DNA from 2 places in the Dongia sp. P2_B8 genome. Region 1 is predicted to be linked to the other one. Evidence: riboswitches for the same ligand, from Rfam matches in the RefSeq annotation. Region 1 holds a riboswitch; the other holds the start of a gene.

Region 1 (6,455 bases):
TGTCGGTCGTCATTGCAAAAAACGCCGCAAGCAGGATCGCACCCCAATTCTTCTTGGGGGTTCGATTCCTGCCGGCGGCGTTGCCGGTGGCCCTTCTATGAGCCGATATTCTGGAGGACCGTCAGTGGCCCAATCAAAGTTACAAATGCACTCAGCGTGCCAACTGGATCCCGGGTGTCATGAAGGGTACTTTCTTCATTATCTGTCGAAGCTTATGCGTTTGCCACATTTCCATGCCGACGAGATTAGATGCGGTGTTTTGGCTATTTCTTGAGCTTGCCGTGCGTAAATATTGTGCAGTGCGCGCGACAACAGCACTCTACGAATGAGGTGCGACCCGCGCGGTTTTGACACCGAAGGGTAGGCTTTCGAGATAGGAGTCGAGCTTGTCAGGATCGAAGGCGCGGCCATCAAAGAAGCCGTCCGGCCCGAGCCGAAGCGTGCCGCCCGAGGCGCTCACGTGAGTTTCACTGAGCAGCGCGCCTTCGACCTTTGAACTGCCGCCCGGCAAGACAACGCCAAGCGGACCGAGGGCCTCCCGGTAGATATCTGGCCGGTAGGTGCGCCGCGCCGCGTCGAGCGCCGTTGCGGACAAGGGGACCTGACCCCAATGCACCATCTGGCTGAAGAACCACAGCGCATGGCTGATCCAGGGGAAAGTCGCTGCCTTGCGTTCAAAAGACAGGAAGTCCTGTATACCCTGCGGCGCTGCGGATCCAAGACTGATCCGATTTGATAAACCCGGCAGAAGCAATTCGACCGGCAGATCAAGATACTTTGGTTGCGACAGAAGGCGTGCCAGCTCGGTGTGGTTTTCGAAATTGTCGCACCAATTGGAGGCGTGATACATGGCCGCCAGGAGAGCTCTAACCGCATCTCGATTTCGTTCCGCCCAATCGGCACGCATGCCGACTACCTTCTCAGGACTTGAACGCCATATAGCGGCCTTGGTTGTCGCGATCTTTCCTGCGCCGGCCGCGACAGCAGCCGTGTTCCATGGTTCACCTACACAATAGCCGTCGATATGACCCGCGGCCAATGCGTCCGGCATGAAGGGCGGTGGAACGACTGCCAATGTCACATCATTTTCCGGATCGATTCCGCAAGCGCCAAGCCAATAACGCAATTCGTAGTTATGGCCCGAGAAGGGATGCACAATGGCGAGCGTCAGGCGTGACTGGCCCTTTGTACGACGGTTGGCAACAAGTGTCTTGAGAGCGGCGCCGACGCGCGCCGGATCGCCGTTATTTGGCGCACCGAGCTCTGCAAGTGCCTGCCACAGGGCATTTGACACAGTCACAGCATTGCCGCCAAGACCAAGCGCCATTGGCACGATCATGGGAACGGCGAGCGATGCCAATCCGATTGACGCGGCGATTGGCATCGGCGCCAGCATATGGGCGACGTCGAAATGCCCAATGGCGATCCGGTCACGGATATTCGCCCAGGATGTTTCGCGCACCAATTGGAGTGCCAAGCCCTGTTCTTCTGCGAAACCCTTTTCGGCGGCGACAATCAGGATCGCTGCATCAAGAAGCGGCATGAAGCCTGCACGCAAACTTACAATTCTCCCGTCCGTGGTCATGAAGAATTTCCCGAAAATATCTTGGCGGCGATGATGAGGCTTTGTGCAATCTCTGCGACGCGCTGGTTCTCATTCATTGCCATGGTGCGCATGAGGGCATAGGCCTCCTCCTCGGACAGCCCGCGGGCCGTCATCAAGATGCCTTTGGCTCGATCGATGACTTTGCGCTCTTCCAGCGCCTGCCTGGTTCTCTCCAGCTCATTTTTGAGCCGCGAAAAGGCGTTGAAGCGGCTGACGGCCATGTCGAGAATCGACTTCACTCGTTCTTTTTTCAGCCCATCGACGACATAGGCAGAAATCCCGGCATCGATGGCTGCTTCAGTCATCGCCTTGTCCGACCGATCGACGAACATGGCAATCGGGCGATGCACGGTGCGAGATACCTGAAGCAGATATTCCAGTGCATCGCGATTGGGATTCTCCAGATCGATGAAGATGACGTCCGGATTTATCCGGCTTACGAGTTCGAGGAGGCCGGTGATTTCCCGCACGAGGGTGACGGGCGAGCAACCGGCTTCGCGCAGGCCGGCCTCGATGATCGAAGCCCGGATATGGTTCTCGTCGATGACAAGGACAGAAAGGCTCAATGTCTCAAAATACCAATGGCGCGGTTGCAGGAATATTGTGCAATGCACAAATCGTGCCGAAGTTACGACTTTGCTGGTTGATCGGGCAGACATCGGACGATACTGCCTCCCGAATTGCCCACAGACCCGGACCCAGATAAATTTGGATCCAGGTTCGGCCTATGACTGGGTTTTAGAGGCTTTAATGATGTCGCAGCAGATTGTTGATGGTACCGCCGGCACTTCGGCGACGTTCGAGAGGGGGGGCGAGCTCGACCTTGTCCGGGCCGTGGATAGGGCGGTCCTGCGCAACACGCCTTTTGACCACATTCATATGGAGAATGTTTTTCCCGCAGATTTCTACCAGGAGATACTGGAGAAGCTTCCGGCCGCGGACAAGTATCACCCGCTATACCACCATGACGCGCTTCGGGCCGACGGCAGCAGCACGCGGATGCGCATGTACCTCTATCCCGAAAACCTCTGGCGCTTGCCGCGTTTACAGAGCTCGATTTGGCGCGAGATTGCCGCCGCACTATGCTCTCAGGAGCTTGAGAGCGCATTCAAGCGGAAATTCCGGACAGCCTTAGAAGATCGCTTCCAGCAAGAGGCGGAGAGCATCCCACTCTATCCCGTGCCGATTCTGGTGCGTGATCTCCCCGGCTATCGCATCGGCATTCACGCCGACGTGCTGAGCAAGGCGATTACAGTACAGTTCTATCTGCCGAGTGATACGTCGCAAGCGCATCTCGGAACGATCTTCCACTCTACCAATAAGAAGGACGAGGCTGACCAGCCACTTGCGATGCAATTTCTGCCTTCTAGCGGCTACGCCTTCGCCGTCCGTCGGAAGGAAAGCTGGCACAGCGCGCCAACGACGACGGAGGCAGATGGCGAACGGCGGTCGATCATGCTGACCTACTATGTGGACGGGGACCTGAAAGCGAAGCTTCGTTGGCGGCGGCAGCGGGCGAAGATCTTCTTTGGCAAATACCCGAGGGTTTGAAGGAGGGCGCGCTCAGGCGTGGAGAGGTCGCCCGCCCTCAAGATAGAAACACTCAGGACTGGTTTCGAGCAGCCACGAAACTTTCGCGCATGGGGGTGAAGGTGACGCAAGCTGGCCGGCGCTGACAATTAGGACCACCTCAAGACGGTTCGGTGGCAAGAAAGTTTCTCGGCAACGCTATGAAAGCGCGTGGAAAAGGCGATTTTTGGTGGCGACTTTCCTGAGTCGGCAAGGCAATCTGGCTTGCAGCGATCCGGCAAATGGAGTACTTCACGCTGCCGTCCGAGATGATTTCTCAGGCGGAAATACGTTCTCAGGGCGGGGTGTAATTCCCCACCGGCGGTGATTGCATGAGAGTGCATAAGCCCGCGAGCGCTCATCGGACCGTTGCTTCGGCATCATCTGATGAGGTCAGCAGATCCGGTGCGACTCCGGGGCCGACGGTCATAGTCCGGATGAAAGAGAACGGGATATCGCCAACATGATCAGGCATGACCCGGTTATGGATAAGCCCGTTGCCCTGATTCCCAGGTCCTATGGTCGAGGAACCAAGATGAATCAGAGCCTTCGAACTGCCAATCCTACTAAAGAAAATGCGACACGCGCTGACGTCGATCGTGTCGCCTTTATTCAATCTTCCTGGCATGCGGATATTGTCGATCGCTGCCGTGACTCATTCGCGACCCAACTCGGCAAGCTCGGCATCGATGCCGGCCGGGTGGATTTTTTCACTGTGCCGGGCGCATTTGAGATTCCGCTGCAGGCGAAACTACTCGCCAAGAGTGGACGATACAGCGCCATCGTCGGTGCCGGTTTCGTGGTGAATGGTGGCATCTACCGTCACGAATTCGTAGCGCAGGCGGTGATCAGCGGACTGATGCAGGTCCAGCTTGAGACCGAAGTGCCGGTCCTGTCGGCCGTGCTCACACCGCATCATTTTCATGAGCATGGCGAGCATCAGAAATTCTATTTCGATCATTTTGTCGTCAAAGGCATTGAAGTTGCCAATGCCTGCGCTCAGACCTTGAGTAATGTCCAGCAACTCAAACAGGTAGCGGCATAGCCTGCGGCGCTGTAGGCACCCGACGCTGGTCGTTCCGGCGTCGGGCCGCCATAGGTCACGACATGATCAGGCCGCCATCGACATTGACGGTCTGGCCGGTGATGTAGGATGCATCTTCAGACGCCAGAAAGGCAACGAGCCCTGCCACATCCTCGCCATTCCCGGCTCGGCCCATGGGAATGCCGCGGACCCATTCGGCCATCAATTCGCCGGGGGCATAGCTCCCCAAAAGCTTGCCCCAAGCTGCATCATTATAGGCCCACATGTCGGTCTCGATGATGCCCGGGCAGAAGGCGTTGACGGTGATGCCTTCCTTTGCCACTTCCTTCGCCAGTGACTGCGTGATGCCGATAACACCGAATTTCGACGCAGCATAATGCGGCGTGTAGATGAAGCCTTGCCTAGCCTGGCCTGACGCGGTGCTGATCAACCGCCCACCTCGGCCATGCTTGCGCATGCGGGCGATGGCTTCCTGACAACACAGAAACACACCCTTGGTGTTGACGTCCATCACCTTGTCCCATTCGATCTCGGTCATCGCCTCAATCTTGGCAATGGTGATGACACCAGCATTCTGCACCGAAATGTCGACCTGATTGAAAGCGGTCTCGGCGGCGTCATAAAGAGCGATCACGCTGGCTTTGTCGGTCACGTCGGCCAGCACAGAGATAGCCTTGCCGCCTTTGGCTCGGATGGACGCTGCGATCGCCTCAGCCTGCGGTTCATTGGCGGATACCACCACTGCCGCGCCTTCGGCCGCAAAGCGATGAGCGATGGCAGCGCCAATGCCGCGGCTGGCACCGGTGATAACGGCGGTCTTTCCTGCGAAACGGGGCATATTTCCTCCTGGCAGATATTGCTATTGGCCGGCCGGCGCAGCGACCAGCTTTTCGGCGGTGAACTTGTCGGTGATCAGCACGTCAAGAAATCCACCGAGCATGGCGCTGCGGATCGCGGCGACCTTACGTGCGCCGCCGGCCACGCCGACGACGCGTGGTACGGCGCGGAGTTCATCAAGAGACATGCCGATGACGCGCTCGTCCAGCGGCCCACCAACCGGGTTGCCGCTGGCATCAAAGAAGCGCAAGCAGACATCGCCGATCGCGCCGCGCGCTTCCAGGTCATGCAATTCTTCATTGGTGAAGGTGTTGCCCGAATTGGCCAGCATTACCGAAGGTTGGGACGCGCCAATCCCGACGAGAGCCATCGTGACCCGGCGGAACTGATCGGTGGTGGCCCGGACATAGGAATCACCCAGCATCACCAGCCGTGCTGCCGACGAACCTGCGACACCTTGTGCGGGCAGCAGCATGGGATCGGCGCCGGTGAGCGCTGCCAATCGAGTGGTCAGCTGGGTGGCATGGCTCTGCACTGACGGATTACCGATACCGCCGAGAATCTGCACCACGCGTTCAGCCTTGATCCGTTTGAGCGGGTGGATGGCGTCGACCATACGCAGCAGCGATGTGCTCCAAGAGGAAATCCCGATCACTTCGCCGTCCGTTACCGTGGTTTCAAAATAGTGCCCCGCTGCAGCCCCGATGGCACTCAAGATCGCCCCTTCGCGATCCTCGAAACATTCGGCCACGATGACCTCGCTGACGGCAAACCGGCTGCGCAGGTCCGCTTCCAGTTCCGGGAAGGTGCCGCGCGGGGCGTTGATGGTGATCCGCACGATGCCTTCGCCCTGCGCTTTGCCAATCAGCCGGGAGATGGTTGCCTGAGAGATGTGGAGCATGGACGCGATCTGCGCCTGCTTGAGTCCATCACCATAATAAAGCTGGGCGACGCGGGCGATCAGGCGCAGTTCATGGACACGGCTCATGTGAATTGCATTCCGGTACGGGTCATTTTGAGGGAAACGACTTCAGACAATTCAGTACTTTGCATAATTATTCGAATTTGAATTGCTCTTGTAGCGCATAAACCGGGCCGTAACCTCGTCCATCGCATTTGCTGTGTGCTGCATTGCAGCATGATCAGAAAGCAATAATCCAGATCAGAATCCACCCTTGACGGAAGTCTGATTGTAACTTTAACATGCAAATTAATCCAGTAGTGAATAATTATTCTAATGGAAATTCACCAGTGAAAGACACCCTATCTACCCACCCGTTTCCGCCAGCACCAAAACCGGGAGAGTTGGCCATACTGCCGCCGGCCGAGCGAGCCGAGCGGTTGCGGGTGTTGTCGCAGGCCTTGCGCAGGTCTGTGGTGCAGATGATCGGCGCTGCG
Region 2 (6,455 bases), on a different contig from region 1:
CGAACAGGGGGAATACCCGCATCTCGACAGCCCGGAAAAGATCGAGGCCTTCATCCAGGAATGGGTGCAGCGCTTCCGCGACCCCACGCCCTTTCGCGAGGAAGGTACCTTTGCCGATGGCCGCTGGGTAACCGTCAGCCACCGCGGGACAGCGGATGGCGGGTCGGTCAATATCTATACCGACATCACCGCGATGAAAGCCCGCGAATCAGATCTTGCCGGCATCAATGCCCAGCTGGCACAGCAGGCCCAGGCCCTGACCACCCTCGCCAGTGATCTGAAGATCGCGCGCATCGCCGCCGACGATTCCAACCGCAGCAAGTCCCAGTTCCTCGCCAACATGTCGCATGAACTGCGCACACCGCTCAACGGCATCATCGGATTTTCCGAGATCATCGCCAGCGAGATGTTCGGCAAGGTCTCCCCGCCGCGCTATCAGGAATATGCCGGCATCATTCGCGACGCCGGCAAGCATTTGCTGGCCCTGATCAACGACATTCTCGATCTCTCCAAGATCGAGGCCAACAGGATGGATTTGAGCATCAACGCGGTCGCGACAGCAGATCTGGTCGACCGCTGCATACATCTCGTGGCCAAGATGGCGGCAGACCGCGGGATCGCAATCGACGCCCATGACATCAGCAGCTGCCCGGTTCTTCATATCGACGAAACCCAGGGACGCCAGATCCTGCTCAACCTGCTCTCGAACGCCGTCAAATTTACCCCGGACAAGGGACGTGTCGCGCTGCGGGTGACCGAAGACGGCGATGCCGGTGCCATCATCACCGTGGAGGATACCGGCATCGGCATGACGAAGGCCGAAATCAAGACCGCGATGGAACGCTTCGGCCAGGCCGAGAGCAGCTATTCGAAGACGGCGCGGGGCACCGGCCTGGGCCTGCCCTTGGCGGAAGGTCTCATCAAGCTGCATGGTGGCAGTCTGACGATCGACAGCAAGAAAGGCGTCGGCACCCTTGTCACCGTGCGCCTGCCCTGGCATGACGGGCTCTACCGCCACACGCTCACGGACAGCGCCGCCTAGAGCCGCCGGAACAGGCCCTCATAATCAATCACGATGCCTGCATCGACATAGGCCATGGTAAATTCCTGGCGTTATCCCGCAGCCAACTGTGCGCGGCGGATCGGTGCCCAACAGAGGGTGCGCATCTGTCCACCCTCTCTCAGGGCAGCAGGATGGTCGAGCCGGTGGTCTTGCGCGCCTCGAGGTCGCGATGTGCTTGCGCTGCTTCCTGGAGCGGATAGGTCTTGCCGATGCGGATCTTCACGGCGCCCTTCACGATCACATCCATCAAGGCATTGGCGGAAAGCTCCAGCTCCTCGCGCGTCGCGGTATAAGCCATGAGCGTGGGACGGGTGAGGAAGATCGACCCTTTCTGCGACAATAGCAGCGGCTCGATCGGCGGCACCGGTCCGGATGCGTTGCCGAATGTCACCAGATAACCGCGCGGCCGCAGGCAATCCATCGACGGTATGCAGGTATCCTTGCCAACGCCGTCATAGACGACATGGACACCCTTGCCACCGGTAATCTCCTTGACGCGCGCGACCCAATCTTCCGCGCGGTAGTCGATCACATGATCGGCGCCCAGCGACTTGACGATGGCGCATTTCTCCGCCCCGCCCGCCGTGCCGATGACGATGGCCCCCAGATGTTTCAGCCACTGCACCGCAATCGACCCCACGCCACCGGCCGCGGCATGGAACAGCACCAGATCGCCGGCCTTCACCGGATAGGTACGGCGGATGAGATATTCGACGGTCATGCCCTGCAGCATCATGGCGGCTGCCGTCTGGTCGTCGATGCTGTCCGGCACCTTCACCAATTTGTCGGCCGGATAGTTGCGCCAGGCGGCATAGGCGCCCAAGGGTGCCGCACAATAAGCGACGCGGTCGCCAACCTTGAGATGCGCAACACCAGGACCCACCGCTTCGACCACCGCGGCACCTTCGAGGCCAAGGCCAGAGGGCAGGGTCACCGGATAGAGGCCGCTTCGGTGGTAGGTATCGATGAAATTGAGCCCGCACGCCTTGTTGCGCAACGTGACCTCGCCGGCTGCCGGCGCGCCCAGCTTGACCGTCTCCCATGTCAGGACTTCTGGTCCACCGGTCCGGTGGAAACGAATGGCATTGGTCTCTGTGGGAATGGTCATGGGCAGCCCCGATGAATTTGTTTGGTGAATCTGTTTGGCCGAGCATAGCCAGCGCGATCACACGCGTCATCTGTCACTGACGCGCCCCACCCATGCCCCAACATTGCCGCTCTGTCGATCCAACCCGGATTTGTGCCATCATGCTGTAGAAACCGATGCGGCTGATGTATCACCGTGCAAAAGCCTGCAGATGACGAGAAAAGCATGGACAACACGTCCCGATCAGAACGAACCCGAAACGCTGTCATTCAAGCAGCCCTTGCCATCATCGCCCGCGATGGTCCGGGCCGGCTGACATTGGATGCGATCGCGCGGGAGAGCGGGATCAGCAAGGGCGGCTTGATGCACCAGTTCCGCACTAAGCAGGCGGTGCTGCGGGCGCTGCTGGAACATCAGGTCGCGTACTTTGAAGATTTTTCGCGAAAATATGTCGCTGAACACGGGACTGAAACGTCGCAGTCCCATCTGGCGGCAGAGATCGCAACGTCGCGCGAAACCATCGCCAAGCCGCACTCCGTCGCCCTTGCCCTCATCGGTGCCGTGGCTGAAGAACCTGGCCTTATGACGATCACCCGCAGCAAGGACGCGCAGAAGATTGCAGCCATCAAGGCCGATGCGCCGGATCCGGATCTGGCCGTCCTGCGTTGGTCGGCAGCACGGGGTCTTGCTTTCAGTTTTCTGCTGGGGCTCTGTCCGTTGACCAAGGCGGAGCGGGAGCGGCTGTTCGAACGGCTCCTCGACGACGGACAATGGTCAGGGCTTTCCCACGCCGGCACCCCTCCCAAGCGCAAAAAAAAGTCGGCACCCAAAAAGGGCTGATGCCCATCTTCGGCATTAACTGCCCGGAATATCAGTGAAAAATAGGCATATCTCCCGGCACCACCTGGCTATATGTCTAAAACAAACCGTCTAGACGGTTTTTATCTGGACTGCTAAGACTGCCGCCGGCACGAGCCCGGCCGGTATGCCCAAACGACCGAACTCGTCTCCCGAGACCCACCCTGAGACGGAGATAACAATGTTCCTCTTCAACAAGAAGGCTGAGCGGATCCTGGCAACGGCATTCTGTGCATCGGTTGCCGCTTGCTCGACGGCTGAGCCGGTCGCCTATTCCGGCATCGAATCGTCACCCTATCTCGCACCCAACCGGCAGGATGATTCCGATCGCGTGCCCTTTCGCTACACCGCCGATGCCAACTGGCAGAAATATGAGCGGGTCCTTATCGATCCGGTCGATATCTACCGCGGTGCGGACCAGCAATTCGGCGATATGTCCGAAGAAGACAAGACCATCCTTGCCAATTACATGCAGAGCCAGTTCGCCGAAACGCTGCGCAGCCGCTTCATCGTCGTGAAGAGCCCGGCACCGAACACGCTCCGCGTGAAGCTGACGCTCACGGGTGCGGCCACCAGCACCCCGGTCCTCAGCACCTTGTCCCGCTTTGATATCAGCGGCGGCATCTACAACAGCGTGCAGGCCGTCAGCGGCGGCGAGGGCCTGTTCACCGGCTCCGTCCTCTATGCCTCCGAAATGTACGATGCCACGACCGGACAACTCCTCGCGGCATCCGTCACCAAGCAATACCCGAACGCCATGAACATCGCAGCCAGCGTCGGATCACTTGCAGCCGCCAAGACCGGCATCGACAAGGGTGCGGATGCGCTGCTGGAACAGCTCACGCATCCGACCCGCCGTTGATCCCGCCAGGCTTGCGCGATCCGCGCCCTTATGCCGCCTTCGCCAGCAAGCTTTCCCGGTACGCCACGATGTCGGTGATGGTCAGCACCGGGAAACCGTTGCGGCGGCCATAGGCCTTCGCCTGCCGGCTGCGCAGCATCTCGCCGTCGCGTGTCATCAACTCGCACAGCACCGCTGCCGAACCGAGGCCGGCGATCTCGGCCAGATCGACCGAGCCTTCGGTATGGCCGCGGCGGGTCAGCACACCGCCGGGGCTTGCACGCAAGGGAAACATGTGGCCGGGGCTCACAATATCGCTGGCCTTGGCACCGGGGGCTATGGCCGTCTTGACCGTGGTCAGGCGATCAGCGGCCGAGACACCGGTGCTGATGCCATGACGCGCTTCGATCGACACGGTGAAGGCTGTCCCGTAACGGCTTTCATTGTTGGTCGCCATCATCGGCAGCTGCAGCCGGTCGACGGTGGCGGCATCCAGGCACAGGCACACGATCCCACTGCAATCGCGGATCATCCGCGCCATGACATCGTGGGTGAGGTTGCTGGCGGCGGCGATCAAATCCGCCTCGTTCTCGCGGTCATCATCATCGAGCACGATGACCGGCAGGCCGGACTGCATGGCCTGAACGGCCGCATCAATACGGCCGTAGATACGGGTAAGTTCAGCTTGGCTGATCAGTTTGGACATATGAAACGCTCCTCGCATCTGTTGCGACAAACGTTCCAGGGCGCAATCAGAGCGTTGTCGCCTGGAATTCCTTCATCGCAGGCGCGACGACGGAACCCATTGCGGGCGTCCCGATCTCGTCTTCTTCCATCCGGACTATGACCGTCGGCTCAGGATTTCGACCTGATCTGCTGACCCGCGAAGGTTTTCACCTGTGCGGCGCTCGCGGGCTCGACCCCTGGATTTGCATCCGGAATGTCCTACCGCCGGTGGGGATTTACGCCCCGCCCTGAAGACGTATTGACGTGTTAAAGCACTAACGGCCGCAACATGGCAGGTCGGAGACGGCCGCGTCAAGCGAGGGAAAATCACGGCGGAATAAGGTTTTCTTACCTAAAACAGCCGTCCTTGGCCCTTTTCCAGGTCGAGGAGGAAGCGTTTCGCGGTGAGGCCGAGATCACTGCTATAGCCGCCGAGTGCCGCTGCCCCGATCACCCGGTGGCAGGGAATGACGATGGCGATCGGGTTCTGCCCGCAGGCCGTCCCGACGGCCCGGGCATCGGTGTAATCGTGTCTGCCCATCAGGGTCGCCAGATCGCCATAGCGCCGTGTCTCGCCAAAGGGGATGCGCAACAGCATGTCCCATACGGTGCGTGCAAACTCCGTCCCCGGATAAGAGAGCGGCAAATCGAATTTGGTGAGCTTGCCCTCGAGATAGGCCTCGACCTGGCGCTTGGCTTCTTCCGCCAAAGGCGACGTCACGACGACCTTGGGCTCGATCTTGCGCCAGTAAAGCTGGGTGATGGCCTGCTCGTCGCAGCGGATCTCGATCCAGCCGATCCTGGCACGCAGCACCGCACCCACGGGAATACCGGTGCCGGGCTTTTCATCGATATTTGCTTCAGCCGTCACCGGCGCCAGGCCTGGACCAGGTTGACCAGGGCACCGACATGTTCGGGCGGCGTCTCCGGCACGATGCCATGGCCCAGGTTGAAGATAAATGGACCTTGCCCCAGCGTATCCAGGATCTTCGTTGCAGCATCCTGCATGGCATGACCACCGGCCACCAGCAACTGCGGATCGAGATTGCCCTGCAAGGCCAGGCGACCCTGCAATTGGGTAAAGGCCCAATCCAGCGGCACGCCGGAATCGAGACTAAGCCCATGCATGAAGCTGGAGCGGGCAAAATCGAGGTAGCCCGCACCGCAGGCGCGCGGGAAGACGATCACCGGAACTTCCGGATGGGCCATCCTGACCCGGTCGACGATCGCCTTCATCGGCGCCAGGCTCCAGCGGAGCAGGCTGGCATGATCGAGTGCACCGGCCCAGCTGTCGAACAGTTGCAGCACTTCGGCGCCAGCCTCGATCTGGGCAATCAGATAGGATGCCGTCGCTTCAACCAGCAGGTTGGTCAGGCGCTGGAAGCTTTCCGGACGCTGATAGGCCCAGGCCTTGGTCCGGGCATAGTCGCGGGACGACCCACCCTCGATCATGTAGCTCGCCACGGTCCAGGGAGCCCCGGCAAAGCCGATGAGTGCCGTCTCCGGGGGCAAGGTCGCCCTGATGCCGGCAACGGCGCTATAGACCGGCCGCAGCTTGCTATGGAACTGATCCATCGCCAGTCGGCCAAGATCGGCATCGTCCTTCAGCGCATCGAGAAGCGGACCGCGTCCTTCTTCAAAACGCAGATCCATCCCCAGCGCATGCGGCACCACCAGGATGTCGGAAAAGAGGATCGCGGCATCAAAACCAAAACGGCGGATCGGCTGCAGCGTCACCTCAACGGCAAAGTCCGGATTATAGCAAAGATCGAGGAACGAACCTGCCTTGGCGCGCAAAGCACGGTATTCGGGCAGATAGCGGCCGGCCTGGCGCATCAGCCAGATGGGTGGCCTTGCCAGGGTCTCGCCTTTCAGCGCCC

The links. Region 1 has a riboswitch for FMN ahead of AC1DWZ_RS00720 (6,7-dimethyl-8-ribityllumazine synthase). Riboswitches for the same ligand answer to the same signal wherever they lie in the genome.
Region 2: another riboswitch for FMN. It lies ahead of ribB (3,4-dihydroxy-2-butanone-4-phosphate synthase); the one in region 1 lies ahead of AC1DWZ_RS00720 (6,7-dimethyl-8-ribityllumazine synthase).

What each region holds. Positions count from the first base shown of each region.
Region 1 covers NZ_JBFUDM010000001.1:165,064-171,518, forward strand. Annotated here, with positions in the region: gene AC1DWZ_RS00705 (CmpA/NrtA family ABC transporter substrate-binding protein) at 320-1,585, opposite strand; gene AC1DWZ_RS00710 (ANTAR domain-containing response regulator) at 1,582-2,220, opposite strand; gene AC1DWZ_RS00715 (hypothetical protein) at 2,357-3,157, shown strand; FMN riboswitch at 3,463-3,628, shown strand; gene AC1DWZ_RS00720 (6,7-dimethyl-8-ribityllumazine synthase) at 3,639-4,220, shown strand; gene AC1DWZ_RS00725 (SDR family oxidoreductase) at 4,276-5,058, opposite strand; gene AC1DWZ_RS00730 (sugar-binding transcriptional regulator) at 5,080-6,045, opposite strand; gene AC1DWZ_RS00735 (transketolase) at 6,363-6,455, shown strand, end outside.
Region 2 covers NZ_JBFUDM010000002.1:310,271-316,725, forward strand. Annotated here, with positions in the region: gene AC1DWZ_RS06300 (PAS domain-containing sensor histidine kinase) at 1-1,042, shown strand, start outside; gene AC1DWZ_RS06305 (quinone oxidoreductase family protein) at 1,182-2,171, opposite strand; gene AC1DWZ_RS06310 (TetR/AcrR family transcriptional regulator) at 2,376-2,990, shown strand; gene AC1DWZ_RS06315 (DUF3313 domain-containing protein) at 3,190-3,870, shown strand; gene ribB (3,4-dihydroxy-2-butanone-4-phosphate synthase) at 3,899-4,555, opposite strand; FMN riboswitch at 4,670-4,835, opposite strand; gene AC1DWZ_RS06325 (methylated-DNA--[protein]-cysteine S-methyltransferase) at 4,928-5,446, opposite strand; gene hemE (uroporphyrinogen decarboxylase) at 5,443-6,455, opposite strand, start outside.